DNA from 2 places in the Variovorax sp. V213 genome. Region 1 is predicted to be linked to the other one. Evidence: predicted binding sites of a transcription regulator. Region 1 holds the regulator's gene; the other holds the start of a gene.

What was found. The regulator LexA, encoded in region 1, represses DNA repair genes until DNA is damaged. The targets are predictions, from matches to a motif close to ACTGTATNNNNATACAGT.
Region 2: a site for LexA is predicted at 11,462-11,479, ahead of imuA (translesion DNA synthesis-associated protein ImuA). Genes of this name have one in related genera too.

What each region holds. Positions count from the first base shown of each region.
Region 1 covers NZ_AP028664.1:2,181,843-2,196,709, forward strand. The annotation lists gene ftsH (ATP-dependent zinc metalloprotease FtsH) at 1-55, shown strand, start outside; gene folP (dihydropteroate synthase) at 119-1,021, shown strand; gene glmM (phosphoglucosamine mutase) at 1,018-2,355, shown strand; gene ACAM55_RS10390 (GNAT family N-acetyltransferase) at 2,352-2,837, shown strand; gene ACAM55_RS10395 (acyl-CoA dehydrogenase family protein) at 2,918-4,189, opposite strand; gene ACAM55_RS10400 (phosphotransferase) at 4,220-5,326, opposite strand; gene ACAM55_RS10405 (Crp/Fnr family transcriptional regulator) at 5,328-6,047, opposite strand; gene ACAM55_RS10410 (oxepin-CoA hydrolase, alternative type) at 6,107-6,886, opposite strand; gene ACAM55_RS10415 (3-hydroxyacyl-CoA dehydrogenase) at 6,918-8,438, opposite strand; gene ACAM55_RS10420 (MFS transporter) at 8,565-9,722, opposite strand; gene ACAM55_RS10425 (D-2-hydroxyacid dehydrogenase family protein) at 9,727-10,734, opposite strand; gene ACAM55_RS10430 (hypothetical protein) at 10,827-11,198, opposite strand; gene lexA (transcriptional repressor LexA) at 11,337-12,011, opposite strand; gene ACAM55_RS10440 (asparaginase) at 12,084-13,076, shown strand; gene adk (adenylate kinase) at 13,090-13,746, opposite strand; gene kdsB (3-deoxy-manno-octulosonate cytidylyltransferase) at 13,882-14,655, opposite strand; gene ACAM55_RS10455 (Trm112 family protein) at 14,678-14,860, opposite strand; gene lpxK (tetraacyldisaccharide 4'-kinase) at 14,841-14,867, opposite strand, start outside.
Region 2 covers NZ_AP028664.1:1,873,402-1,888,268, forward strand. The annotation lists gene ACAM55_RS08990 (Bug family tripartite tricarboxylate transporter substrate binding protein) at 1-705, opposite strand, end outside; gene ACAM55_RS08995 (FAD-dependent oxidoreductase) at 872-2,326, shown strand; gene ACAM55_RS09000 (IclR family transcriptional regulator) at 2,400-3,242, shown strand; gene ACAM55_RS09005 (aconitase X) at 3,285-4,580, shown strand; gene ACAM55_RS09010 (DUF126 domain-containing protein) at 4,577-5,029, shown strand; gene ACAM55_RS09015 (dihydroxy-acid dehydratase) at 5,026-6,726, shown strand; gene ACAM55_RS09020 (porin) at 6,843-7,976, shown strand; gene ACAM55_RS09025 (Bug family tripartite tricarboxylate transporter substrate binding protein) at 7,991-8,965, shown strand; gene ACAM55_RS09030 (aldo/keto reductase) at 8,979-9,809, opposite strand; gene ACAM55_RS09035 (ABC transporter substrate-binding protein) at 10,243-11,370, opposite strand; gene imuA (translesion DNA synthesis-associated protein ImuA) at 11,493-12,299, shown strand; gene ACAM55_RS09045 (DNA polymerase Y family protein) at 12,268-13,617, shown strand; gene ACAM55_RS09050 (error-prone DNA polymerase) at 13,610-14,867, shown strand, end outside.

The DNA.
Region 1 (14,867 bases):
CGGCAGCGGCGGCACGCCAGCCGTCAATCCGGATCCGGCACCCACAGTTGCCTGAAGTGCATCCGGCGTCAAACAGCAACGGGGCCCTGGGCCCCGTTTTCGATGAAGGTGCCGCCGCATGACGATGCCTTCCGCACCGGTCTGGCAGACCGCGCGTTTTGCAATCGATCTCGCGCAGCCGCGCGTGATGGGCATCGTCAATGTCACCCCCGATTCCTTCTCCGACGGCGGAGCGCATGCTTCCACCGAGGCCGCGCTGCGCCATTGCGAGCAGCTGCTGAAAGAGGGCGCCGACATCCTCGACATCGGCGGCGAATCGACCCGCCCGGGCAGCCCGGCCGTGCCGCTCGACGCCGAGCTGGCGCGCGTGCTGCCCGTGGTCCGGGAGGCGGTCAAGTTGAACGTGCCCGTGTCCGTCGATACCTACAAGCCGGAAGTCATGCGCGCGGTGTTCGAACTGGGCGCCGATATCGTCAACGACGTCTGGGCGCTGCGGCAGCCCGGTGCACGCGAAGCCGTGGCTGCGCATCCCTCGTGCGGCGTCTGCCTGATGCACATGCACCGGGACCCGCAAACCATGCAGGCGGCGCCGATGCAGGGCGACGTGGTGCCCGCGGTGCTGTCGTTCTGGGCGAAGCAGTTGGCGCAGTTGCAGGCGCTGAAGATCGATCCCTCGCGGATCACGCTCGACCCTGGCATCGGCTTCGGCAAGACCGTGGCGCAGAATTTTGCCCTGCTGGCGCGCCAGCGCGAATTGCTCGGAGCCGGCTTTCCGCTGCTGCTGGGCTGGTCCCGCAAGTCTTCGATCGGCGCCGTGAGCGGCATCGAGATTGCCAGCGGACGCATCGTGCCCAGCGTGGTGGCGGCGGTGCTCGCGGTAGAGCGGGGCGCGGCCGTCGTGCGGGTGCACGATGTGCGCGACACCGTGTCGGCACTCGCCGTGTGGCGCGCCATGAAGGCCGAAGAGCCGCATCCTGATTTGCAAGTTTCACAAGATCAACAACAAGAGGAGAACCCGTGACCCGAAGATACTTTGGCACCGACGGCATCCGCGGTACGGTCGGCCAGTCGCCCATCACCCCCGATTTCGTGCTGCGCCTCGCGCATGCCGTGGGCCGCGTGCTCAAGAGGAGCCAGTCGCGCCCCACGGTGCTGATCGGCAAGGACACCCGCATCTCCGGATACATGCTCGAAAGCGCGCTCGAGTCGGGCTTCAATTCCGCGGGCGTCGACGTGGTGTTGCTGGGCCCGCTGCCGACCCCCGGCGTGGCGTACCTGACGCGCGCGCAGCGTGCGAGCCTGGGCGTGGTGATCAGCGCCAGCCACAACGCCTACCCGGACAACGGCATCAAGTTTTTCAGCGCACAGGGAACCAAGCTCGACGACGAGTGGGAGCTCGCAGTGGAGGCCGCGCTCGAGGAGGCTCCCGTGTGGGCGGCCTCGGCCGAACTCGGCAAGGCCCGCCGCCTCAACGACGCGCCGGGCCGCTACATCGAGTTCTGCAAGAGCACTTTCGCCAACGACCTGACGCTGCGCGACATGAAGCTGGTGATCGATGCGGCCCACGGTGCGGCCTACCAGGTGGCGCCGAACGTGTTCCACGAACTGGGGGCCGAGGTCACCAGCATCGGCTGTACGCCCGACGGGCTCAACATCAACAAGGGCTTTGGCGCCACGCATCCCGCTGCGCTGGTGGCGGCCGTGACGGCGCAGAAGGCCGACTACGGCATTGCGCTCGACGGCGACGCCGACCGCCTGCAGCTCGTCGACGCGAGCGGGCGCCTCTTCAACGGCGACGAACTGCTCTATCTGATGGTGGCCGAGCGGATCGCGCGCGGCGAAAAGCCCGTGGGCGTGGTTGGCACGCTGATGACCAACAAGGCCGTCGAGGTGGCGCTGCGCGGGCAGGACATCGAGTTCGTTCGTGCCAAGGTGGGCGACCGCTACGTGCTCGAAGAACTCGACAAGCGCGGCTGGCTCCTGGGCGGTGAGGGCTCGGGCCATCTGCTGGTGCTCGACCGCCACACCACGGGGGACGGCATCGTGAGCGCGCTGCAGGTGCTGCAGGCCTGCGTGCGCAGCGGCAAGACCGTGGCCCAGCTGCTTGCGGATCTCACGCTGTTTCCCCAGGTCCTGATCAATGTCCGCCTGACGCCGGGCCAGGACTGGAAGAACAACGATGCGCTGGCCAGCGAAACCCAGCGCATCGAAGCCGAGCTTGGCGACGGCGGCCGCGTGCTGATTCGTGCGAGCGGCACCGAGCCGCTGGTGCGCGTCATGGTCGAGGCGCGCGACGCGAAGCAGGCCGAGTCTTGCGCCAAACGCCTGGCGGCAACCCTCGAGCCCGCGCGGTGACGGCCATCGAAGTCGTTCTGGCGGACTACCGCAATGCCGCGCATGCGGCCGCGCTGGTCGACCTGCTCGACGCCTATGCGCGCGATCCCGCCGGCGGCGGCACGCCGCTCGACAGCAGCGTGCGCGCCGGCCTGCCCGCGGCACTGGCCGCGCGGCCGCAAGCCTTCAGCGTGCTGGCGTACGACGGCGCACAGCCCGTCGGTCTCGTCAACTGCATCGAAGGCTTCTCGACTTTTGCCTGCCGGCCGCTGGTCAATGTGCACGACGTGGTCGTCCTGTCCAGCCATCGCGGCCAGCGCGTTGCGCAGCGCATGTTCGCGCAGGTGGAGCAGGAGGCGAGGGCACGTGGCGCCTGCAAGCTCACGCTCGAAGTGCTCTCCGGCAATGCGCCTGCGCTGCGCAGCTACGAGCGCGAAGGATTCATCGGCTATCAGCTCGATCCGGCATTCGGGCACGCCGTGTTTTTGCAGAAGAAGCTCTGAACGTAAAAAGGGCCGAGGCGCATCGATCGCCGTCGGCCCTCACCCCAACCCTCTCCCGGAGGGAGAGGGGGCAAGACAAATCAGAAGCGCGTGACCGGCATTTCGGCATCGGCCTTGTTCGGCGAATACTTGCCCAGCTCCCACTTGGCAATCGCGTTGCGGTGCACTTCGTCCGGGCCGTCCGCAAAACGAAGCGTGCGCGCACCGGCGTAGGCATAGGCCAGCGGAAAGTCGTCGCTCATGCCGCCGCCGCCATGCACCTGCATGGCCCAGTCGATCACTTGGCAGGCCATGCTCGGCGCGACCACCTTGATCATCGCGATCTCGTTCTTCGCGACCTTGTTGCCGGCCACGTCCATCAGCCATGCGGCCTTGAGCGTGAGCAGGCGGGCCATGTCGATCTTGCAGCGCGCTTCGGCGATGCGTTCCTGCGTCACGGTCTGGGACGCAACCGTCTTGCCGAAGGCCACGCGCGAGGAGGCACGCCGGCACATGAGCTCGAGCGCACGCTCGGCCAGGCCGATGAGGCGCATGCAGTGGTGAATGCGTCCCGGGCCGAGGCGGCCCTGGGCGATCTCGAAGCCGCGGCCTTCGCCGAGCAGCATGTTGTCGACAGGCACGCGCACGTTCTCGAAGTACATCTCGACGTGGCCGTGCGGCGCGTCGTCGTAGCCCATCACGTTGAGCGGGCGCACGATGCGGATGCCTTTGGCTTCAGCCGGCACGATGATCATGCTCTGCTGCGAATGCCTGGGCGCGTCAGGGTCGCTCTTGCCCATGGTGATGAACACGGCGCAGCGCGGGTCGGCAGCGCCCGAAATCCACCACTTGTGGCCGTTGATCACGTACTCGTCGCCCTGGCGTTCGATGCGGGTCGAGATGTTGGTGGCGTCGCTCGATGCGACGTCCGGCTCGGTCATCGCGAAGGCCGATCGGATCTGGCCTTCGAGCAGTGGCTTGAGCCAGCGTGCCTTGATGGCTTCGGAGCCATAGCGGGCAATGGTCTCCATGTTGCCGGTGTCCGGCGCCGAGCAGTTGAAGGCTTCCGAAGCCCATGGCACCCGGCCCATGATCTCGGCCAGGGGCGCATATTCCTGGTTGGTGAGCCCGGCACCTTCGTAGCCCGAGGCGGCCGCGCTGTCGACCGGCAAAAACAGGTTCCACAGGCCCTCGGCCTTGGCTTTTTCCTTCACCTTCTCGACCGTCTTGAGCGCGGTCCAGCGCTTGCCGGCGGCCGTGTTGGCGGCCAGTTCGGCCGAATACTCGGCTTCGGCCGGATAGATGTGCGCGTCCATGAATGCGCTCACGCGCTTCTGGAGTTCCTTGGTTTTTGCCGAGTATTCGAAGTCCATCTTTTGTCTCCTGGTGGGGGTGTAGGGCGGCTATGCCTTTTGGGCAAACTGCCAGGCCATCTCGGCCATCGGTCGCGCGCCGCGGGCAGAGGCCACGGCTTGCTCGCTCGATGCGGTACCGGCTTCGACCCGCTTGGCAATGCCTTGCAGGATCGCGGCCATGCGGAACAGGTTGTAGGCCTGGTAGAAATTCCAGTCGGGCGCCAGCGCCTCGGGCGTGGTGATGCGCGTGCGCTCGCAGTAGCGGCGGATGTATTCGCTCTCGGTGGGAATGCCCAGCACCGCGACATCCACGCCGCCGATGCCGCGGCCGGTGGTGGGGGGCATGTGCCAGGACATGCAGTGGTAGCTGAAGTCCGCCAGGGGATGGCCCAGCGTGGAGAGCTCCCAGTCGAGCACCGCGATGATCCGCGGCTCGGTGGCGTGGAACATCACGTTGTCCAGGCGGTAGTCGCCATGGACGATCGAGACTTTGCTCTCGTCGCGTGCGCTCGCAGGCATGTGGGCGGGGAGCCAGTCGATCAGGCGCTCCATGGCCTCGATCGGCTGCGACAGGTCACCGGCGCCATCGGTCGAGGCCTTGTACTGCTTGCTCCAGCGGCCGATCTGGCGCTCGAAGTAGTTGCCGGGCTTGCCGTAGTCGGCCAGGCCGCGCTCGGCGAACTTCACGGTGTGCAGTGCCGCGATGACGCGGTTCATCTCGTCGTAGATGGCCGTGCGTTCGGCATTGCTCATTCCGGGCAGCGACTGGTCCCACAGCACACGGCCCTGCATGAACTCCATCACGTAGAAGGCGCGGCCGATGACGGCTTCGTCCTCGCACAGGCAGTGCATGCGCGGCACGGGCACGTCGGTGCCGGCAAGGCCGCTCATGACCTTGAATTCGCGCTCCACCGCATGGGCCGAGGGCAGCAGCTTGGCGACCGGCCCGGGCTTGGCGCGCATCACGTAGCTCTGCGTAGGCGTGACGAGCTTGTAGGTCGGGTTCGACTGGCCACCCTTGAACATCTCGACTGTCAGCGGACCCTTGAAACCGTCGAGGTTCTTCTCGAGCCAGGCTGCGAGCGCGCCGACGTCGAAGGCGTGCTGCTGCGAGACCGCGCGGGTGCCGATGAAATTGGAGAAGTCCTGGCTCATGTCAGATATCCGCTTCGGAGACGCGCATCAGTGCCACGCGGTCCAGTACCACGAGGCCGCCTGGCTCGATGCGGATGGTGCCCTCGCGTTCCATGGTCTTGAGTTCCTGGTTGACGCGCTGGCGCGATGCGCCGAGCAGCTGCGCCAGCTCTTCCTGCGCAAGCTGCAGGCCGATGCGCATCTGGCTGCCGTCTTCCAGGTTGGGCACGCCGTAGCTGCGCACCAGGTGAATCAGCTGCTTGGCCAGCCGCGCGCGCAGGGGCAGGGTGTTGAGGTCTTCCACCAGTCCGAACAGGGTGCGGATGCGGCGTGCCTGCAGGCGCATCAGCGCTTCGTACAGCTCCACGTGCGTGGCCAGGATTTTCTGGAAATCGGCCCGCGCCACGCAGAGGATGGTGGTTTCCCCATGCGCATAGGCGTCGTGGGTGCGCCGGTCCCCGTCGAACATCGCCACGTCGCCGAACCAGATGCCCGGCTCCACGTAGGTCAGCGTCACCTGCTTGCCCGACACGGCCGTCGAACTGACGCGCACCGCGCCCTTGGCGCAGGCAATCCAGTGGTCGGGAGGATCGCCGCGGGCGGCGATCAGGTCGCCGTCCTTGTAGCGTTTGACGAAAGCGCATCGGAGAATGTCGTGCCGCAGCGAGGGAGATAGAGAAGAAAACCAGCGACCACTGTTGATCGCTTCACGTTCTTCGATGGTAAGAATGGGGTCGTCCATTGGTCTGTCCTGTCGGCGACTGAAATGCTGGAGGGTGTCACGAGAGCGACGTAGCGCCGTTACTCGTACTGCGGAGGCTTCTTCTCGAGAAACGCGGCAATGCCGATGCCGGCATTCGGATGGTGGAGGTTGCGCACGAAGTGGTCGCGCTCCTGCGAGAGTTGCGACGCGAACGTGGCGCCGCGCGCCTCGCTCAGCAGCTCCTTGATGCTGGCCAGCGAATTCGGCGCGCGTGCGTTGAGCCGGGCCGCCAGCGCCAATGCGCTGGCGAGCGCCTGGCCGTTTTCGCTCAGCTCGTTGACCAGCCCGAGCGCATGCAGTCGCGGCGCACCGATGCGCTCGCCGCACATCAGCCACTCGCTGGCCAACTGGCGCGGCAATGCCTGGCCCAGGTGCCAGCTCAGGCCCCCATCGGGCGACAGTGCCACGTTGCTGTAGGAGGCCGCAAAAACCGCGTCGCGCGCGGCCACGACGAAATCGCAGGCCAGCGCGAGCGAGAAGCCCGCGCCTGCCGCCGCGCCTTCGACCGCCGCGATGATGGGCTTGGGAAAGGCGCGGATGGAGTCGATCCAGTTGTGCAGGCCCTCGATGCTTTCGGCCTGCACCGAAGGGTCGCGCTGGCGGTTGTCGGACAGCCGCTGCAGCGAGCCGCCGGCGCAGAACCATGCGCCTTCGCCCACGATGACGACGCTGCGGATTTCCTCGCTGCTCTCGGCGCCGTTGAGCGCCTCGATGCCCGCGGCATAGATCTCGGGGCCCAGCGCATTGCGCTGGGTCGGGTTGGCAATGGTGAGCACCATGGTGCGTCCTTCGCTGGTGCTCTTCAGTTCGGCGGTCATCGCTGTGATGCTTTCCTTGGGGTTTGCTTACTTATTCTTCTTCGTGCAGCAGGCTCAGGCCGAGCGCGCCGCGGCGGCGCAGCCACGGGCTCGGGCGATAGCGCGGATCGCCGTAGACGGTCTGCAGGTTGAACAGCACCTCGAGCATGTTGGTGGGGCCATACAGGTTGCCCATGGCCAGCGGGCCGCGCGGGTAGCCCAGCCCCAGCTGAACCGCGGTTTCGAGATCGGCCGGCGAGCAGACGCGCTGCTGGCACATGTCGGCGGCAATGTTCACGATGTTGCCGATCACGCGCTGCGTAACGAAGCCGCCGCTGTCGCGGATCACGCTCACGGCCTTGCCATCGCGTGCGAAGAGGGCGTGCGCCGCGTCGCGGATGTCGCGGCGCGTGGCGGGGTTGGTTGCCAGTACGCGGCGCTTGGTGGCGGCATCGTCGATCAGCATGTCGATACCGATGGTGCGCGTGGCATCCAGGCGCTCGACCGCGGCCACCGTGGTCACGTCGAAGCCCAGCGGTGCCACCAGGATGAGCGAGGTGGGCGCGGCCGTGGCGCCGCTGTCGATCTGGGCGCCCAATGCGTTGACCAGCCGCAGCAGATCGGCCCTCCGCGCGGCGCGGGGAGAGACCCAGACCGAGGGCAGCAGGGCGAGCGCAGGTGGTGCGGCTTCGGCAACCTGCTGCATCACACCGTCGTGGTAGCTGTAGAAGCCTTCATTGGTCTTGCGGCCCAGCACGCCCGCCGCAAGGCGCTGGGCCGTGATCACGCTGGGGCGGAAGCGCGGCTCCTCGTAGTACTGGTGATAGATCGACTCCATCACCGGGTGCGACACGTCGAGCGCCGTCAAGTCCATCAATTCGAAGGGGCCCAGGCGGAAGCCGGCCTGCTCCTTGAGGATGCGGTCGACGGTGGCGAAGTCGGCCACGCCTTCGCCCACGATGCGCAGCGCCTCGGTGCCGTAGCCGCGGCCGGCGTGGTTGACGATGAAGCCGGGCGTGTCCTGCGCCTGCACGGCGCTGTGGCCCATCTGCACCGCATAGCCGGCCAGTTGCTTGCAGACTTCGGTGGAGGTCTTGAAGCCGGCCACCACCTCGACCACCTTCATCAGCGGTACGGGGTTGAAGAAATGAAAGCCAGCCACCCGCCCCGAGTGCTTGAGCCCGGCCGCGATGGCCGTGACCGACAGCGACGAGGTGTTGGTGGCGAGCGTGGCCGTGGGTGCGACCACCGATTCGAGTTCGCGGAACAGCGAGCGCTTGACCTCGAGGTCTTCGACCACCGCTTCGATCACCAGATCGCACTGGGCCAGGGCGGCAACCGAATCGACCGCCTTGACGCGGGCCATCTGCGCATCGCGCGCCGCGGCGTCGATCTTGCCCTTCTCGTGCAGCTTGTTCCACTGGGCCGCGAGGGCCTCGCGCCCGCGTTCGGCCGCTCCTGCAAAACTGTCGAGCAGCAGCACTTCGCTGCCCGCCTGGGCTGCGATCTGGGCGATGCCTCGACCCATGGCGCCGGCGCCGACGACGCCGATCCGGGTGTAGTTCACTGTCATTGAGAAAGATTTTCGCTGGTTGATGGGTCCGGGCCTGCTGGCAGGCGCCGGGCCCGGAGTTGCGCAGCCTTCGATTTTGCAGCCACGGGCCTCGGGGGCGTGCCGGGTTTTACGCGGGTCTGCGCTTCAGGCCGCGCGGCGGCTGCGCTCGATGGCCACGCTCAGGCCGATGGCCAGCAGCAGCAAGGCGAAGCCGACCCAGTTCATCCAAGCCACCGCGTCGCTGGCGAGCAGCCATCCGCCCAGCCCGGCACCGACGGCCTGGCCGATGTAGATGCCAGAGCTGTTGAGCGCCACCGAGCCCGGCGCGAGAGCGGGGGCCAGGCCCACCAGGCGCGCCTGCTGCGCCGAATTGGTCGCGAAGCAGCCCAGGCCCCAGGGCACGAGTACCGCCGCCAGCCATGGGAGTGTGCCGGCCCAGGGCCAGAGAAAGAGGCTGAGCGCAATCGACGAGCTGGTCAGCAGCACCATGCGGCCGGCGCCCACGCGGTCGATGGACCGGCTCACCAGCATGTTGCCAACCAGGCCGAAGGCGCCGAACAGGGCCCACATCAGGCTCAAGGTGGTGGGGTCGGCGCCGAAGTTCTGCTTCAGCAGGGGGCCGAAATAGCTGAACAGGACGAACTGGCCGGCGCCCTGCAGGGCGGTGACCGAGACGATACCCATCAATACCGGGCTGCGGAGCACGCGCGACCAGGCTGCCGCCGTCAGCGCCGCGGGCCGGATGCCTCGCGGCAGGGTCAGCCAGATCGATGCCGCGCTCGCGATGCTGAGCAGCGCAACGGCCATGAAAGCCGTGCGCCAGCCCAGGTGGCCGCCAACCAGCGCGCCAAGGGGGAGGCCCAGCACCGAGGCCATCGACCAGCCGAGAAAAACGAAAGTCACGGCGCGCCCGCGCTGCTCCGGCGGCACCAGCATGCCGGCACAGGCCGCGGCCTGGGGCGTGAAGATGGCCGGTGCCACCACCGTGAGCATGCGCACCGGCAGCAGCGCGGCGAAACTCGGCATCAAGGCCGCAACCACATTCCCGGCGGCGTACCAGGCGAGGGTGAGGGCGAGCAGCTGGCGGCGGTCCCAGCCCGCGACCACCGCCGCCAGCAATGGGGCGCCAAGGCACATCACGACCGCGGCGGCGGTGATCAGCTGGCCGGCGGCTGCAACGGTGACGGCAAGCGACGTGCTGATTTCATTGAGCGTGCCGGGCACCACCATCACACCCGTGCCGATCACGAAATTGCCGGCCAGCAGCGCCCAGAGCGCGCCCCGGGGCGCTGGCCCGCTCATGAGATCACCGGCGGACCTGCAGCGCGCCGGGATTCACGATGTTGGTGGGGTTGCCCTTGATGAAGCTCACGACGTTGTCGAAAGCCTGGCCGAAATAGCTTTCGTAGCTGTCCTGCTCGACATAGCCGATATGCGGCGTGCAGATGCAGTTTTCGAGGCGCAGCAGCGCGTGGCCCTGCAGCGGCGGCTCGCTCTCGAACACATCGACGGCAGCCAGCCCTGGCCGGCCGCGGTTGAGCGCGGCCAGCAGCGCATCGGCCTCGACCAGTTCGGCGCGCGAGGTGTTGACGAAGAGCGCCGTCGGCTTCATGCGCGAAAGATCCTCGAGCTTGACCAGGCCGCTGGTTTCCTCGTTGAGCCGAAGGTGCACCGACAGCACATCGGCGGCGGCAAAGAACTCGTGGCGGTTCTGCGCCACCTGGAAGCCGTCGGACCGGGCCTTGGCGCAGCTTGCCTCGCGGCCCCAGATGACGACCTGCATGCCGAAGGCCTGCCCGTAGCGCGCCACCAGCTGGCCGATGCGGCCATAGCCCCAGATGCAGAGCGTCTTGCCCTTGAGCACCGAACCCAGCCCGAAATTGGGCGGCATCGAGGCCGATTTGAGTCCCGACTGCTGCCACGCTCCGTGCTTGAGGTTGCTGATGTACTGCGGCAGGCGGCGCATGGCCGCCATGATGAGTGCCCAGGTCAGCTCGGCCGGCGCCTGGGGAGAGCCGGTGCCCTCGGCCACCGCCACGCCCCGCTCGGTGCAGGCCGTGACGTCGATATGGCCACCCACGCGCCCGGTCTGCGAAATGAGCTTGAGCTTGGGCAGCTTTTCGATCAGCTGGCGCGAGATGTGGGTGCGCTCCCGTATCAGCACGATCACATCGGCATCCTTCAGGCGAACCGAAAGTTGGCCGATGCCCTTGACCGTATTGGTGTAGACCTTGGCCGCGTACGCGTCCAGCTTGGCGGCGCAGCGCAGCTTGCGCACGGCGTCCTGGTAATCGTCGAGGATCACAATGTTCATGGCGTGCCATTGTGCCTCGCAGCATTGGCATGACGCGCGCGTGAACGTTTGGATACCCGCCCCGGGCCATGGTCACCGGGGCTTGCACGGGTTCAGTGCAGGCGCGTGGCGCGTGGTGCGGTGCTGGCCGCTTCCATGGCCTCGAGCGCGGCCAGCCGGTCGAGTTCGGCGCAGACGTCGGCCATGCGCCCCGAGATCACCATGCGATTGGTGCTGCGCTTTTCGCCCTGGGGCCCGTCGACCACGCGAATGACGCGAAGCGGCCGGGGTGCTTGCGCTGCCTTGGGTGCCGCGGCGCCGTGGGGCCGCGCCGTGCAGGCCGGCCGTACCGCGACGTAGCGCAGTCCTGCGGACGCGCTACCACTATTGTCGCGGTGGCGGAGCCGGCGCGCCGGCAGCAGGCGGCTTGCCAGCGATTGCAGCGGCATCCACAAATCAACGATGGTGAGGAGGGCGATTCCCATGTGAACTCCAAAAAAGTCTGAGGTTGAACACAGGCAGGATTTCTTTGAAGGGACGCAACAGGGTGATGGCGACTTTGCGCCATACGCCCGCCACCTGTTGCGGCCGGATGGGGTGCTGCTTTCGGCAGGCCGCAGGGCCTACATCAGCATGGTGTTGCGGATGAGGCCGACCGCCAAGCCTTCGATCTCGAAGGGTTCGCCAGGCTGGACCACGATGGTCGGGTAGTCGGGGTTCTCGGCGTGCAGCTCGATGACCTGCTTGTTGCGCTTGAGGCGCTTGACCGTGACCTCGTCGCCGAGGCGGGCCACCACGATCTGGCCGTTGCGCGCTTCCTTGGTGGCCTGCACCGCCAGGAGGTCGCCGTCCATGATGCCGGCGTCGCGCATGGACATGCCGCGCACCTTCAACAGGTAGTCGGGCTGGCGCTGGAACAGCGTGTTCTCGACGTAGTAGGTCTGGTCGACATGCTCTTGCGCGAGGATAGGCGAACCCGCCGCGACGCGGCCGATGAGCGGCAGCGCAAGCTGCGCCATGCCGGGCAGCGAAAGGGAAAACTGGTTGTTGCGCGACTCGTTGAGCGAGCGCAGCGCGTCGCCCTTCAGGCGAATGCCGCGCGAGGTGCCGCTGACGAGTTCGATCACGCCCTTGCGCGCCAGCGCCTGCAGGTGCTCCTCGGCGGCATTGGCCGACTTGAAGCCCAGCTCGCTGGCGATTTCGGCCCGCGTGGGCGGAGCACCGGTACGGGCGATGGCGCTCTGGATCAAGTCCAGGATTTGCTGCTGGCGGGCGGTAAGCTTCACGGCGAACTGCATATGTGGTTCCTTGCGGCACTGGCTGAATATCCAGTACCTGTATTTTTAACCAGTTTTTAAAAGTTGGCAAGCATGGTCAATTCCCTTTCGTCCAGCCTGCGTCGCGTTGTGGTGCTGGGCACCGGCGGCACCATCGCGGGCCGCGCCGCCAACGGCGGCGACAACATCGGCTACACCGCAGGGCAAGTGGGCGTGGCAGATTTGCTCGGCGGCGTCGATGCGCCCGATGGCGTGGCGCTCGAAGCCGAGCAGGTGGCGCAGCTCGACAGCAAGGACATGGGCTTCGATGTCTGGCTGCAACTTGCGCAGCGCTGCGCGTTCTGGCTGTCCGAGGCCGACGTGGCGGGCGTGGTGATCACGCATGGCACCGACACCATCGAAGAGACGGCCTACTTTCTCCAGGCGGTGCTTGCACCTGGCAAGCCCGTGGTGCTGACCTGTGCCATGCGCCCCGCGAGCTCTCTTTCGCCCGACGGTCCGCAGAATGTGCGCGATGCCATTGCCGTTGCGGCCACGCCGGGAGCGCAGGGCGTGACGGTGGTCTGCGCGGGCACGGTCCACGGTTCGCTGGATGTGCAGAAAGCGCACACCTATCGCCCGGATGCGTTTTCATCGGGCGATGCAGGCCCGATCGGCTATGTGGAAGAGGGGGCGGTGCGGCTTCTTCGCGACTGGCCGCAATTGCCGGTGAGCGGGGCTTCGAAGATTCCCGTAATGAAGGCAGGCGCCGCAATGCGCTGGCCCAGGGTCGAGATCGTTACCAGCCATGCCGGCGCGAGCGGCGCCATGGTCGACCTGCTGCTGCAGGAGTGCGCAGCCGGCGTGCCCGAGCCGATTCGAGGATTGGTTTTGGCCGCGACCGGCAATGGCACGGTGCACCATGCGCTGGAGGCTGCCGCGCTCCGCGCCCAGGATGCGGGAGTGGCCGTGCTGCGCGCCACGCGCTGCGCGAGCGGGCGCATCCTGCCAAGAGCCGATGATCTTCTGCGGGACGCCGGTGCCCTGACGCCCGTCAAGGCACGCATCGCCTTGATGCTGGAGCTGCTCGAAGCCACTGCCGCCTGATGGCGGCGCGCGTTCAGCTGCTCAGTGCGGCGAGGGCGCGCTGGGTGATCTCTTCGACCGTGCCGACGCCCTTGATGGCGCGGTACTTCGGCGCTGCGGCCGGATCGGCCTTGGCCCAGGCCGAGTAGTAGTCGACCAGCGGACGCGTCTGCTGGCTGTAGACCTCGAGCCGCTTGCGCACGGTTTCTTCCTCGTCGTCCTTGCGTTGGATCAGGTCTTCGCCCGTGACGTCGTCCTTGCCTTCCACCTTCGGCGGGTTGAACTTCACGTGGTAGGTGCGGCCCGATGCCGGGTGCGAGCGCCGGCCGCTCATGCGTTCGACGATGTCGCCGAACGGCACGTCGATTTCGAGCACGTAGTCGAGCTTGACGCCGGCTGCCTTCATGGCGTCGGCCTGCGGAATGGTGCGCGGGAAGCCGTCGAAGAGGAACCCATCGGCGCAATCGGGTTGCGCGATGCGTTCCTTCACGAGATTGATGATCAGGTCGTCGCTCACCAGGCCGCCCGATTCCATGACGGCCTTGGCCTGTTGTCCGAGCGGTGTACCGGCCTTGACGGCGGCGCGCAGCATGTCGCCGGTCGAAATCTGAGGAATGCCGTACTTCTGGCAGATGAAAGCCGCTTGCGTGCCTTTGCCCGCCCCGGGCGCGCCCAGCAAAATTAGTCTCATGGTGTCCTCGGACGGTTCTTAGATCTTGTGTCGCGCCCAGCGCCGGCCCAAGAGCCGTACAAGGCGGAATTGCGTCGAGGATAGCATGCGTAAGCGTGAAGAATTCCCGTTAATCGCCACGGGCGTGAATGCGCCTCAGGGTGCCGGCCGGGCTGCAAAGACTGCGCGCACGCGGGCGAGGTCTTCCGGGGTGTCGATGCCCGGGCCGGGAGCGGCCTGGCTGACATGCACGGCGATGCGATGACCATGCCACAGCGCGCGCAATTGTTCGAGCGCTTCGGTGGCCTCGATGGGGGCGGACGCGAGCGAAGGAAACTTGCGCACGAAACCGGCGCGGTATCCGTAGATGCCGATATGGCGCAGCGGCGCAGGCGAGGGCAGCACGCCCGGCGGCGCACCACCGGCGGAGCCGTCGCGCCACCACGGAATGGGTGCGCGGCTGAAGTAGAGCGCGTTGCCCTGTGCGTCGAGCACGGCCTTCACCACGTTCGGGTTCAGGAAGTCGTCGAGCGAATCGATTTCGTGGGCCGCCGTGCTCATGGCGGCTTCCGGGTGAGCCACCAGCGCAGAGGCCACCGCATCGATCAGGGCGGGGTCGATCAGCGGTTCGTCGCCCTGCACGTTGACGACGATATCGTCGCCGTCCAGGCCCAGTTGCTCACAGGCTTCGGCCAGCCGGTCGGTGCCGCTGGGATGGTCCTGCCGAGTCAGGATGGATTGCACGCCATGTGTCGTGCAGGCCGCCACGATGGAAGGATCGTCTCCGGCAACCACCACGCGCGCCGCGCCGGATTGGCTCGCCCGCTGGGCGACGCGCACCACCATGGGCAGGCCGGCAATGTCCGCCAGCGGTTTGTTGGGCAGCCGCGTCGAAGCCAGCCGGGCCGGCACCAGGACGGTGAAGCTCATTGGTGCTCCCTTGGCGCGGCGCTCACAGCCCCAGCTCTTCGTCGGACAGCGTGCGCGCCTCGTTCTCCAGCAGCACGGGAATGCCGTCGCGCACCGGGTAGGCCAGGCGTGCGCTGCGCGAGCAGAGCTCCTGCTTCTCGGGGTTCCAGGTCAGCGGGCCCTTGGTGACGGGGCAGACGAGCAGTTCAAGCAGCTTGGGATCCATCGAGCGA
Region 2 (14,867 bases), 310 kb from region 1:
GTTCGCGGCAATCGCCAGGATCTTCACCTTGCCAGTGCCGGAGGTGATGACGGCCGAGGAGGCCGAATCGAACATGTACTGCACGCGGCCGCCGATCAGGTCCTTGGCCGCGTCCGAGCCGCCCTTGTAGGGAATGTGCACCGCGTCGATGCCGGCCTTCTTCACGAAGGCCTCGCCGTAGATGTGCGACGAGGTGCCCGCGCCGAAGGAGGCATAGCTCACCTTGCCGGGGTTCGCCTTCACGTAGGCGACGAGTTCCTTCACGTTGTTGGCGGGCACGGTGGTGCTCACCGACAGCACCAGCGGCCCGCGGCCGCCCATCGAAATGGCGGTGAAGTCCTTGCAAGGGTCGTAGGGCACCTGGGAGAAGGTGTGCGGGTTTTGCGCCATGGTCGACGAGGGCGCGTAGAGCAGGGTGTAGCCGTCGGGCAGCGCGCGCGCCACCTCGCTGGCCGCGAGCATGGTGCTGGCACCGGGCTTGTTGTCGACGATCACGCCGGTGCCCAGCACCTCGCCGAGCTTCTGCGCCACGATGCGCGCCTGCGCGTCGGTGCCGCCGCCGGCCGTGAAGCCCACCACGATGCGGATCGGCTTGCCGCCGCGCACGGGGAAGTCTTGCGCCAGGGCCAGGGGTGCCACGCCCAGGAGGGCCGCCGCGCCGAGCGCCGCACCGAACGCGCGGCGGGTGCCGCAGGGTTTCTTCATCGATGTCTCCGTTTGGAATGTTCTTCTTATATTGATTTAGAAAATCATAAAAATCCACATGATCTAGGGAATACCCCGAAGAAATGCCATTTTAGAGGATTTGTGTTTGACAAAATGAACATTGAAATCAAAATACGATGAAACAGCCCATCCAAGACACTCATCCATGAAAACTGTCGTCCGCACCGACGAGCGCATCCTGTCCTCCGACATCTTCGACCGCGACAGCCGCGTCAAGCGTACTGACCACGGCACCTGGGCCGAGCCCGGCAAGGACATTCCGGTCTACCACCGCTGCGGCGTGCTGGTGGTGGGCGGCGGGCCTTCGGGCACCGCGGCCGCCGCAGCCGCGGCACGCGCGGGCGCCGACGTGGCGCTGCTCGAGCGCTACAACCACCTGGGCGGGCTTTCCACCGGCGGCCTCGTGATCTGGATCGACCGCATGACCGACTGGGAGGGCCAGCTGGTGATCCGCGGCTTTGCCGAAGAGCTGTTCGATCGCCTGCCGGCCGATGCCATCGCCGGACCCGCGCGCGAAGACTGGGGCTCGCAGGACGCGGCCAAGGCCGCCCACTGGTCGCAGCGCACCGCCGCCTACCACGGCGTGGTCACGTGGTCGCCCACCATCGACCCGGAACGGCTCAAGCTGCTGTCGCAGGAGATCGTGCTGGAGCGCAAGGTCAAGCTGATCTACCACTCGTGGGCGGCCATTCCCATCGTGCAGGACGGTGCCGTGAAAGGCGTGGTGTTCGAGAGCAAGGAAGGCCGCATGGCGATCATGGCCGACGTGGTGGTCGACGCCACCGGCGACGGTGACCTGTTCGCGCGTGCCGGCGCCGCCTACGTGAACGACATCGAGGAGGCCGACGTGCACCACTGCATGAACACCTCGTGGCTCTTCGGCGGCGTGGACATGAACCGCTGGATCGGGTTCAAGGCCGGCCAGCCCGAGGCGTTCAGCGCCTTCATGGCGCGCGGGCGCGAGCAATGCGGCCTGTTCGAGCGGCCCTTCGTCTCGTGGCGCAACGACGTGGCGCTGTTCATGGGGCCGCGCCAGTCGGGTTATTCTGCGCTCGACGTGGACGACCTCACGGCCGTGGAAGTGCGCTCGCACCGTGCGATGGCCGCGCACCTGGACTACTTCAAGGCGCATGCGCCGGGCTTCGAGGATGCCTATCTCATGCTCAGCGCACCGCAGATCGGCGTGCGCCATGCGCGGCGCCTGAGCGGCGTGGGCGCCGTGCTGCGCAGCCAGTGGCCCGACGGCGTGGCGCTGGCCGACGAGGTGGGCGTGACGCCCGCGGTATCGCCGAAGTTTCCGAACATCTCCATTCCCTACGGCGCGCTGGTGCCGCAGCAGCTCGACGGCCTGCTGGCCTGCGGGCGCCACATCTCGTGCGACCGCAACTCGCACGGCTTCATGCGCGAGATCCCGCAATGCTGGATCACCGGTCAGGCCGCGGGCGTGGCAGCGGCGCTGGCGTCGCAGGGCGGCGTCGAACCGCGCGCGATCGACGTGAGCGCGCTGCAGTCCGCGCTGCTCGCGCAGGGCGTGTACCTGCGTGCCGGCGCCGCGGGGCAGGGCGCGCATGCGCCGGCTGTGGCCGAAGCCGGCGTGTGAATGTCTTGCCATGAACCCGGCCGACGCGCTTTCGCCAGCCTCTACATTGGAGCGTCTTGCAAAGGGTTCCTCCATGTCCACTGACAAAAACGACACCTCCTTTTCCGCTGCCGAATCCGCCGATGCGCGCGGCGACCGCTCCGACACCGTGAGCGCGCTGGAGCGCGGCATCTCGGTGCTGCGCTGCTTCAGCGAAGAGCGTCCCGTGCTGGGCCACGCCGACATCGCGCGCATGACCGGTATTCCGCGGCCGACCGTCAACCGGCTCGTCGCCACGCTGCTCTCGCTGGGCATGCTCAAGGCCGCGCAGATTGCCGACCGCTTCATGCTCGGCCCGGGCGTGGTGTCGCTGTCGCGCGTATTCCTCGGCAGCCTCGACGTGCGAGCCGCCGCGCGGCCCAGCATGCAGGCGATGGCGGAGGAGGTGGGGGCCTCGGTCTACCTGGCGATACGGGACGGCATGGAGATGGTGCTGATCGAGGCCTGCCGGCCGCGCTCGTCGATGCTGTCGGCGCGGCTCGACGTGGGCTCGCGTGCGCCGCTGGCCAATTCGGCTTTGGGCCGCGCGTATCTCTCTGCCCTGCCCGAAGCGCAGCGCAACCAGCTGGTCGATTCGATGCGTCTCCTGCGCGGCCCCGAATGGGACAGCATCGCGCCCGGCATGACGCGCGCCATCGGCGAAGCCAGGCGGCTGGGCTATTGCCTCTCGCTCGGCGAGTTCCACCGCGAGATCAACTCCGTGTCGGTGCCCCTCATCGGGCCCGACGGCGAAGTGATGGCGCTCAACGGCGGCGGCGCGGCCTTCGTGTTCACCGAGGAGCGCCTGCGCAACGAACTGGCACCGCGCCTGCACGACATCGCGCTCACCATTGCGCGCGACATTGGCGGCCACGTGCCCACGCCCTTGCCGGGCTAGCCCGGCCGACCCCACGACAGTACAAGAACGGAGACACAGGCCATGCACCTGAGCGATGAAGAAAAAGCCATGATGGACGGGCGCGACGGACCGGCCGTGCAGAAGGCGATGGACCTCCTGATGCGCTACGGCGAAGCGCTGGGCGCCGAGCGGCTGGTGGAGACGCGCAACGTCTGCGCCACCATCACCTCGACCACACCGTTCCAGCGCGACTTCGCGCTCGCCAAGGGCGGCGGCATGGACGCGGTGTTCTCCGAGTTCAGCCTCGACAGCCAGGAGACCGTCGAGATCCCGAAGTTCAAGGTCTTCACGAGCCACCTGCAGTTGGGCTTCGACCCGGGCCAGCCCGAGCGCATGGGCGTGAGCGAGGAGATCGTGCAGTTCTACAACAAGAGCGAGCGCCATGCGGCCGGCCTCGGCGCGCAGATCATGAACACCTGCACGCCGTACCAGGTGGGCAACATCCCGACACGCGGCGAGCACTGCGCGTGGATGGAGTCGTCGGCCGTGGTGTATTGCAACTCGGTGCTCGGCGCGCGCACCAACACCGAGGGCCGCGAGAGCACGGGTGCGGCGATGCTCACCGGCCGCATTCCGTACTGGGGCTACCACCTCGACGAGAACCGCTATGCCACGCACGTCGTCGAACTCGACGTCGAAGTGGAATCGGTGCAGGACTGGGGCTTGCTGGGCTACTACATCGGCGAGCATGTGCAGGAGCGCGTGCCGGTGGTGCACAGCAGGCGCGGCATCGGCCGCGTGCCGAATCTGCCGAGGCTCAAGCACTTCGGCGCGGCCGCCTCGTCTTCGGGCGGCGTGGAGATGTACCACATCGCCGGCATCACGCCCGAGGCGCTGACGCTGGAGCAGGCGCTCGGCGCACGCGCGCCGGTCGAGGTGCTGCGCTACTGCGAGGCCGAGCGCCGCGCCACCTACGAGAAGATCAACGCCACCGGAAAAGACGCCGAGGTGCAGTACGTGATGCTCGGCTGCCCGCACTACACCATCGAGCAGATCTGGGAGGCCGCGCAGCTCATCGAGGGCCGCAAGGTGCACCCGGATTGCGAACTTTGGATCTTCACGCCGCGCGCCATCAAGTCGCTGGCCGACCGCAACGGCTACACGAAGATCATCGAGGACGCGGGCGGCATCCTCATGGCCGACAGCTGTTCCGCCATGAGCCGCGCCGTGCCCAAGGGCACGAAGACGGTGGCGCTCGATTCCGCGAAGCAGGCGCACTACCTGCCCGCGATCCTCGGCGTGCAGGCGTGGTTCGGCAGCACGGCGGAGTGCGTCGATGCGGCGTGTACGGGGCGGTGGAATGGAGGCTATGCATGAGCGACACCGTCATGAACGAACTAACCATCGTGATCCGCGGCCGCAAGGTGGTGGGCGGCATTGCGGAAGGCGAGGCGCTGGTCACGCGCGACCGTATCTCGGGCTGGGGCGGCATCGATCCGCGCACCGGCACCGTCATCGAGACGCGGCACGAACTGCGCGGCCAGAGCTTCGCGGGCAAGGTGCTGGTGTTTCCGGGGGCCAAGGGCTCGTCGGGATGGTCGGCGATGTTCCATATGACGCGGCTTATGAACTCGTCGCCGGCGGCATTCCTGTTCAACGAGATGACGACCAAGATGGCGCTCGGCGCCGTGGTCACGCACTCGCCCTCGATGACCGATTTCGAACGCGACCCGCTCGAGTGCATCGAGACCGGCGATTGGGTGCGCGTGGATGCCGACCGCGGCGTGATCGAGGTCACCAAAAAGAAACTCGGAGACCGCCCATGACCCGCCCCCTGCGCAGCAACTTTCCGCGCGGCTCGTATCTCTGGTCGGTGCGCAATGCGCACTGGCGCGCGCTCGGCATTCCCGAGGAAGACTGCGAGAAGCCGAAGATCGCCATCGTCAACAGTTCCTCCGAACTCGCGGCCTGCTTCAGCCACCTCGACCGCGTAGCTGTGGAAGTGAAGGCCGCCATCCGCGCAGCCGGCGGCGTGCCTTTCGAGATCCGCACCGCCGCGCCCAGCGATTTCATCACTGGCGCGGGCGCGCGCGGCGCCTACATGCTGGGTGCGCGCGATCTCGTCACCAACGACATCGAGGTGGCCGTCGAGGGCGCGCAGCTCGACGGCATGGTCTGCCTCACCTCCTGCGACAAGACCGTGCCGGGCCAGCTCATGGCGGCCGCGCGGCTCAACATCCCGACGCTGCTGGTGCCCTGCGGCTACCAGCCCAGCGGCGAGTACCGCGGCCGGCACATGGACATCGAAGAGGTGTTCATCGGCGCGATGCATGCGGTCACCGGCCACCTGCCGGTGGAAGAACTGGTGGGCATGAGCCGCGAGGCGATCCGTGGACCCGGCGTGTGCTCGGGCCTGGGCACGGCCAACTCGATGCACATCGTCTGCGAGGCGCTCGGCATGGCCCTGCCGGGCAGTGCGCCAGTGGCGGCGCTGAGCCCGAAGATGATGGCCGACGTGCGCGCCGCGGGCACGCGCATCGTGCAGATGGTGTGGGACGACCTGAAGCCGCGCGACATCCTCACGCCCGGTGCCTTTGCCAACGCGGTGCGCGCGGTGCTGGCCATCGGCGGTTCGCTCAACACGGCCAAGCACCTGCAGGCCGTGTCGACCGAAGGGGAGTGCGGCGTCGACGTGTACGGCCTGTTCGAAAGCCTCGGACCCACGACGCCGGTGCTGGCCGGCGTACGGCCGATCGGCGAGCACAGCATCGAGGCCTTCGAGGCGGCGGGCGGTTGCCGCGCGCTGATGAAGCAGCTCGCGCCGCTGCTCGACACCGGTGCACTCACCGTCACGGGCGCCGCCGTGGCGGACAACCTGCGCGATGCCGAGGTGACGGAGCCCGAGGTGATCCGCCCCATCGACCGCCCGGTCGCGCCGCATCCCGCCATCGTGCTGCTGCGCGGCAACCTCGCGCCCGAGTCGGGCCTGATCAAGACCGGCATCGCCCCGCGCAAGGTTCGCAGCTTCGCTGGGCCGGCGGTGTGCTTCTGGACCTCGGACGCGGCCATCGCGGCGTTGAAGAAGGGCGAGATCGTGCCGGGCCAGGTGGTCGTGATGCGCGGCGCCGGTGCCTGCGGCGGCCCGGCCATGGGCGGCGGGGCCTCGCGCGTGGTGTTTGCCATCGACGGCGCGGGCCTGGGCGACCAGGTCGCGATCCTGACCGACGGGCATCTCTCGGGCCTGGTCTGCAAGGGCCTGGTGGTGGCCGAGGTGTCGCCCGAAGCCGCGCTCGGCGGGCCGCTCGGGCTGGTGCGCGACGGCGACGTGATCACCATCGACCTCGACCAACGCCGCCTCGACGTTGCGCTGACCGATGCCGAACTCCAGGCGCGCCGCGCCGACTGGCAGGCGCCGCCGCCTGCCTTCGACACCGGCTGGCTGCAGCAGTACCGGCGCAACGTGAGCCCGCTGTCGAAGGGCGCCGTGCTCGTGCGCACCGAACGACCCGAGTCTTCGAGCTAAGACCTTTTCACCCGGCCTTCGCCAACCGGTGCGGACCCCCGTCGGCACCCGGTGGCGCAGCCCTGCGCGCGTTCACGAGTTTTTCAACCAAGAGAAGAAGCAGGAGACAAGAAACCATGAAGAGATTTTTGATGGGGCCGGCGCTGGCGCTGGGGCTTGCCAGCAGCGGCGCCACGCACGCGCAGTCCAGCGTCACCGTGTTCGGGGTGATGGACCTGGGCATCCAGTACACCAATGGCGAGGGCGGCGGCTCGGTCAAGGCGCTGTCGAACGGCGGACTTTCCACGAGCCGGCTCGGATTCCGCGGCACCGAAGACCTGGGCGGCGGCCTGCGCGCGGGCTTCTGGATGGAAGGCAGCCTGAACCCCGACACCGGCACCGGCCGACCGAGCAACAGCAACAACCAGGCGAGCGGCGCGGGCACGGCGGGGCCGATCACCTTCGATCGCATGTCCTTCGTGAGCCTGTCGCACGAGAAGTTCGGCGAGTTGCGCCTGGGCCGCGACTTCATTCCCACGCACTACAACAGCATCTACTTCGATCCCTTCAACGCCAACGGCGTGGCGCGCGCAGGCAACCTCACGTTCGCGGGCGCGGGCACCGGGCCGCTGCCCACCGGCATCACAGGCAGCAACACGGCGAGCTACTGGCTGCCGGCGGGGCTCGGCGGCTTCTACGGCATGGCGATGATCGGCACCGGGGAGAACGAGTCCACCGCGCCGAACCGCGACGACGGCAACTTTGCCGGCGCGCGCTTCGGCTTTGCCTCGGGTGCATTGGACATCGCGGCGGCCGTCACGCGCACGCACTTCAATGCCGCCGCCGCCATCGGCAACTACACGCATGCCAACATCGGCGGCACATGGGACGCGGGCTTTGCGAAGTTCTTTGCGCTCTACAACAAGGTGGCGGTGAAGCTTGCTGCCGGCACGGTGCGCAAGAACACCGCCGAGATCGGCGCACATATTCCGGCCTTCGAGGTCGGCCGCATCCGCGTGAGCTACGCCTACCTGGACGACCACAGCGACGAGAGCCTGCGCAACGCCAACGGCATGCCGCGCAACCGCGACGACGCGCGCCAGTTCGGCATCGGCTACGTGCACAACCTCTCGAAGCGCACCGCGCTCTACGGCACCTATGCGCGGATCATGAACGGCGGCCAGGCGCGCTATGTGGTGAGCGGCGGCGTGGCGCCGGCGGGCGGGCGCCGCTCATCGGGCTGGGAGCTTGGTGTGCGGCATCTCTTTTGAACAAGGAGCAAAAAATGCGACGCAGAAACCTCACCCTGGCGGCCCTCGCGACCGTTGGCACGCTGGCCATGCTGCCGGGCGCGGCAGCATGGAGCGCCGAAACCTATCCGGACAAGCCGCTGCGCCTGATCGTGGGCTTTGCCCCCGGCGGCGGTGCCGATATGCTCACGCGCATCATCGCGGAAGGGCTCTCCAAGCAGCTCGGCCAGCAGGTGATCGTGGAGAACCGCCCCGGCGCCGACGGCGTACTGGCGGCGCAGGCCACTTCATCCGCCAGGCCGGACGGCTACACGCTGCTGATGGGCACCAACACCGCGATGGTTGCTGCGCCCACGCTACGGCCGACGCCGCCCTACGACCCGTTCAAGGCCTTCACGCCGATCAGCTCGGCCGGCCAGTTCTCTATGTTCCTGGTGGTGCCGGCCAGCCTGCCGGCAAAGAGCGTGAACGAGCTGCTGGCCATGGTGGCGGCCAAGCCCGGCGCCTACAACTCGGCATCGAGCAACAGCGCTTCGGAGCTGGCCATGCTGCAGCTGCTGGGCGAGCGCAAGGTGGTCAACGCGCGCTACAAGGGCGACATGCAGGCCATGACCGACCTGCTGGGCGGGCAGATCCACATGATGTTCACCACCGGCACGCTGGCGCCGGGCTTCGTGAAGGAAGGGCGCATCCGCGCGCTGGTCACGCTGCTGCCGCAGCGCAGCGTCTTGCTGCCCGACGTGCCCACGGGCGGCGAGCTCGGGCTGGGCAAGCTCACCATCACGCCCTGGGCCGGCTTCTTCGGGCCGCCGGGGCTGCCGCAGGCCATCACCGACAAGCTTTCGATGGAGCTGCAGAACACGCTCAAGCGGCCCGAGGTGCATGCGCAGCTGGTGCAGCAGGGCTTCGAGGGCTACGGCATGAGTGCCGCGAAGTTCGCCGAATTCTTCCGCGCGCAGTACGAGGCCTTCGGCGCTACGGTGCGGCAGCACAACGTGAAGTTCGAATAGCCTCGGTGGCGGCTCAGAGCCCGATCGAGCGCGCGTTGCTGCGCCAGAACGCTGCATCCGGAAACGCGCCCGCGCCGGCCGCGGCGTTGTCGGCCATGTGCTCGGCGCGGCTGGTGCCGGGAATGGTGCAGGTCACGGCCGGGTGGCTCAGCACGAACTTCAGCAGCACCTGCGCCCAGCTCGTGCAGCCGATCTCGCCGGCCCATGCGGGCAGCGGCTGGTTGCGCAGCCGGCGCAAGAGGCCACCCCCGCCGAAGGGCATGTTGACGATCACCGCCACGCCGCGTTCGGCCGCGAGCGGCAGCAGGCGCTGCTCGGCTTCGCGCGCGTCGATCGAATAGTTGATCTGGAGAAAGTCGAGCTTTTCGGCGCGCAGCACCGCCTCGACCTCGCCGTAGGCAGAGGCCGTGTAGTGCGTGATACCGATGTAGCGCACCCGGCCGTTGTCCTTCCAGCCGCGCAGCGTGGCGAGATGGGTTTTCCAGTCCATCAGGTTGTGTACCTGCATCAGGTCCATGCGCGTGGTGCGCAGCCGCGAGAAGGACTGCTCCATCTGCGCCACGCCGGCTTCGCGGCCCGAGGTCCAGACCTTGGTGGCGAGAAAAGCCTTGCTCTCGGGCTGCGTCGATGCGGCCAGCAGTTCGCCGGTGGTTTCCTCGGAGCGGCCGTACATCGGCGAGCTGTCGATCACCTTGCCACCGGCGGCAAAGAGAGCGTCGAGCACGCCGGGCAGGCGTTGGTATTCGTCGGTGCCGGGGCGCTGGTCGAAGCCGATCCAGGTGCCGCAGCCGACGACGGGCAGCGCCTCCTGGGTGGAGGGGATGGGGCGGGTGTTCATCTTCATCACGGGCCTGACTTGTTGCTGTGCGAACGTGGGGAACGCGGCACCGGCGCAGAGTGCGGCGCCGAGCCTGAGCAGTTGGGCGCGCGTGAAGGCGGGGCGCCGTAGTTCGTTCGTGGATGGAGTCGTCACTAACGAAATTCTGCGCTAGGGAGGGCTTTGAACGGAAGCTCTCGGGTTCGTCCACGATCCATGTGGGGCGACGCGCATTGTTCGGGGACGGCATTCAGGGCGCGATCTCGCCGACGGGGTACCTTGCTCCGCGATGTCCCCCGGCCTGCGGCCTCCTCCTTTATTTCGCTGCGCAAGGCACCCCATCGACGTGATCGTTGGTCAGAGCGGCCGTTGATCGGCGGTACACCCGGAGCGTGCCCCGAATGAATTCGACTACGCCATGCAGCTCACGACATGGCCCCGAATAGAAGCAGACAGGCTCTCAGCGCAGGTAGCGCCCGTCCGCCTTGAGCATCGACAGCTCGGAGAAGGTCAGCCCGCGGTGCTCGCCGGGCCGGTACGACACGGCAATGCCGCCGATGTCCAGCGTCTTGAACGACTCGAGGCCCTTGTGCAGCGAATCCGGTGTGGGGTTCGGCCCCGCACGCTTGAGCCCCTCGACCATGACCTTGGCCGCCACATAGCCTTCGAGGCTGGCATAGCTGTACTCGGTCACGCCGATCTTCTTCATGGCCGCCTGGTACTCGGCAATCACCGGCATCGCGCTGTTCCACGGGTAGGGAACGACCTGCGAGATGACCACGCCGGCCGCGTCCTTCTTGATGTCCTGGAACAGCTTCTGTCCGTTCAGGAGCGAGAACGAGTAGAAGGCCGTCTCGCCGCCCGCGGCACGGTAGGCCGAGATGAACTTGGCCGCCACCTCGTTGGTGGCCGACAGCACCACCGCCTTGGGCTTGAGCTTGGCCAGTTCCGCGGCGCGTTCGGCGGCGTCGGAGCCATCGTTCTTGATCGCCACGCTGCCTACCAGCTTCTCGCCGCGTTCGGCAACGAACTTCTGCGTGCTTTCCAGCGCCGAGCGCGCGCCGGGGTTGTCGTTGTGTGCAAAGCCGATACGCGAGAGGCCGATGGTGAACAGGTGGTTCACGATGCGGTTGTACTCCTCGTCGTAGCTGATACGCACCGGAAAGCCGTAGTCGGTGGCCTTCACCACCGGGGCCGCGCCCGTGTACGGGCCGACGACGGGAATCTTGAGCTCGTTGGCCGCCTTCAGCGCGCCGACCGACGACGACGTGCCGATGGGCATCAGGATGCCGACGGCGCCGTCTTTCACGAAGGTCTTGACGTTCTCGGCGCCCTTGGCGGGGTCGAAGGCATCGTCGAGCTGGCGCAGTTCGACCGGCCGGCCGTTGATGCCGCCGGCGGCATTCAGTGTGGTGAAGAAAGCACGGATGCCGACCAGGGGTTCGGTCGACAGGGACGCCAACGGCCCGGTCTGCACGTAGGTCTGGCCGATGAGGAGCGGCTTGGTCTGTGCCTGCGCGGCAGGCGAGAGTCCCAGGACGAAGGCAGCCAGGGCCGAAGCGAGCAAGTGAATCTTTGTGTATTTCATGGTCACAAAATGTTAATTGCCCATATTAAAGGGCTAGCCCTTTTGGGTAAATCGTTCTTTACCCTTCTTCCCTGTTGCGGCCCATGAAAATACTGTATAAAAATACAGTTCACAGTTGCATCATGGGCCTTCCTTTCCTCGACTCCTTTTCCGCTGCCGCCGGCCGTGGCGTCTGGCACGCCGACGAACTCGGCCTGGCCGACGCACAGGTCGCCGCCACCGGCCACGCCGCGCTCGACGCGGAGTTGCCGGGCGGCGGCTGGCCGGTCGGCGCCATGACGGAACTGCTGCAAAGCACGCCCGAGGCGCATGTCTGGCGGCTGCTGCTGCCCGCCCTGGCGCAGGCGGTCCAGGCGCGCGGCGGGCCGGTGGTGCTGATCGGCGCGCCCTATGAGCCCTGCGGGCCGTCGCTGGCGGCCCAGGGCCTGCCGGTGGAAGCGCTGATGTGGGTCCGCAGCGAGGCCCAGGCCGCGCGGCTGTGGGCTTGCGAGCAGGCGCTGCGCTGCGCGGACGTGGCAGCCGTGCTGGCCTGGCTGCCGCAGGTCCGGGTCGGCGAACTGCGGCGGCTCCAGCTGGCGGCCGCCCAGCACGAGGTGCTGCTCTTCGTGTGCCGCCCCGAATCGGCCGCGCACGGCGCTTCGCCCGCGCGGCTGCGGCTTCAGGTGGAAAGCTGCGAGGCCGACAGCTCGCAGATCGAACTGCGCATCCTCAAGCGCCGCGGCCCGCCGCTGGCCGCCCCGGTGATGCTGCCCGCGCGCAACGAGCGCATGGCCGCACTGCTGGCCGCCGCCCGGCTGCGCCGCAAGCTGCGCCTGCAGCAACAAGGCACGGCGCCCGTCGGCGAAGCGGCAACGTCCGCAACCGTGGTGCGCATCGACGCATGGAAGGGAGTCCCCAATGCACTGGATCGCATTGCGGTGGTCGCTTGAATCCAACGCGCCTGAAGCGCCGACCCTGCCCACGCCCGAGGCGCTGGGCTGGTGGGCGCTGCACTACACGCCGCACGTCGCCTGGCAGGACGAAGCGCTGATGCTCGAAGTCTCGACCTGCGAGCGCCTGTGGGGCGGGCGGCTTCAACTGATGCGCCAGCTGGTCGCTTCCAACCCTGCGCCCGACGTGCGCATGCTGGGCGCGCAGGGCGCCACGAGCCTGGTCGCGCTGGCCCGGCTGCGCCTGTTCGAGCGCAATGAGAACCGGCCCAAGGACATTCCCGCCGGCCTGCCGCTGGACACCTTGAGTGCCGCGCGCGAGCACCTCGACCTGCTCGCGCGGCTCGGCTGCCGCACCTGGGGCGAGGTGGCGGCCTTGCCGCGTGGCGGCCTCACGCGGCGCTTCGGCGCGGTGCTGCGCGAAGCGCTCGACACCGCCTGGGGCCTGCGCCCCGAAAGCCACCACTGGCTCACGCTCCCCGACGTGTTCGAGCAGAAGCTGGAACTGCCCGCGCTGGCCGAGACTGCGCCCGAGCTGATGTGGTCGGCCAACCGCCTGCTCACGGCGCTGCAGATCTGGTTGCGCGCCCGCCAGCGTGGCGCCCGTGCGCTCGAACTGCAATGGACGCTCGACCTCAAGCGCTTCAACGGCGTGAACCTGCCGCCGCACCAGCAGGTCACCGTGCGCACGGCCGAGCCTACGCAGGACATGGCGCACCTGCGCCGGCTGCTGTCCGAAAAGCTCGCCCTCACCACGCTTGCGGCGCCTGCGAGCTGGCTCCGGCTGCGCACGCTCGAAACCGATCCGTGGGCTGGCGCCAGCACCAGCTTTCTGCCAGAGGACAACCGCAAGGGCGACAAGCTGCACGAGATGGTCGAGCGGCTCAGCGTGCGGCTCGGGCCGCAGCAGGTGGTGGTGCCGGCTCCCGAGGCCGACCACCGGCCCGAGCGCAAGCAGACCTGGCGGCCCGCGCTGCAGAAGGACAAGGCGCCGCCGGACAAGACCCGCAAGGAAGCGAAGGCCCGGGCCTCGCAGCCCGATGCCATCTATCCGCCATGGCTGTTGCCCGAACCCCTGCTGCTCGAGATGGACGGCGAGCGCCCCTGCTATCGCGGCCCGCTCGGCAAGCTGGTCGGGCCGCAGCGCGTCGAGGCCGGTTGGTGGGGCGGCAAGGAAGACGGCGGCCAGCCCGCGATGCGCGACTACTACATCGCCGAAAGCCCCGAAGCCGGCCTGGTGTGGATCTTTCGCGAGCGGCCCTCCGCGCGTTTTTCCCCGGGCGAAGTGCGCTGGTACCTGCAGGGGCTCTATGCCTGACCTGAGCGAAAAGCAACTGCGCGGGCGCAACTCGGCCGAGGTGCATGCACTGCCGCAGCGGGCGCGATCCAAGCCGGGGCTGCCAAGCCTGCCGGACTATGCCGAGCTGCACTGCCTCACCAACTTCAGCTTCCAGCGCGGTGCCTCCACACCCGAGGAGCTGGTCGAGCGTGCCTACCAGCTCGGCTACACGGCCCTGGCCATCACCGACGAATGCTCGGTGGCGGGCATCGTGCGCGCGCACGTCTGCCTGCGCGATCTGCCGGCCAAGCTGGACGAATACGAACGCAAGCACCCCGACGAGCCGGCGATTCCGCGCAACCCCGGTTTCCGGCTGCTGTTCGGCAGCGAGTTCCGCTTCGAGCGCTTCAGGCTCGTGGTCATCGCGAACGGCACCGAGGGCTGGGGCAACCTCTGCGAGTTCATCACCGCCGCGCGCAACACCGAGTTGCCCAAGGGCGAATACCGCGTGAGCTGGGAGGGCAGCGATGTGGCTTCGCTGCAGGACTGCCAGGTTCTCTTCGTGCCGCATCGGGCGCCAGGCGAGGCCATGGACGGCGCCACGCTGCATGAAGACCTGCTGGCCGCCAAGGCGCTCTACGCGGGCAACCTGTGGCTGGCGGTCGAGATGCTCAACGAGCTCGACGACGACCTGTGGTTTGCCGCGCTGATGCAGGCGGGCGAGCAGGCCGGCGTGCCGCTGGTGGCGGCCGGCGACGTGCACATGCATGCGCGATCGAGCAAGCCGCTGCACGACGTGCTGACGGCCGTGCGCGAAGGCAGGACCGTGGCCGAGTGCGGCTTTGCGCTGCAGTCGAATGCCGAGCGCCATCTGCGGCAGCGAGTGCGGCTGGCCGAGCTCTATCTGCCCCGGATGCTGTCCAACACGCTGGTGGCGGCCGAGCGCTGCAGGTTCGATCCGCAGGTGATCCGCGAGAACTACCAGTACCCGCTCGAAACCGTGGGCAGCCACGAGACGCCGGCCGAGACGCTGGTGCGCAAGACGTGGGAGGGCGCGCAGGAGCGCTATCCGAGCGGTGTTCCCGCCAAGGTGCGCGAGCAGGTGCAGAAGGAGCTCGACCTGATCCTCGAGCTCAAGTACGAGATGTTCTTTCTCACGGTGGAAGACATCGTGCGCTTCGCCAAGTCGCAGCACATCCTCTGCCAGGGCCGCGGCTCCTCGGCCAATTCGGCGGTCTGCTATTGCCTGGGCATCACCGCCATCGATCCCGAAAAGGGCCACCTGCTGT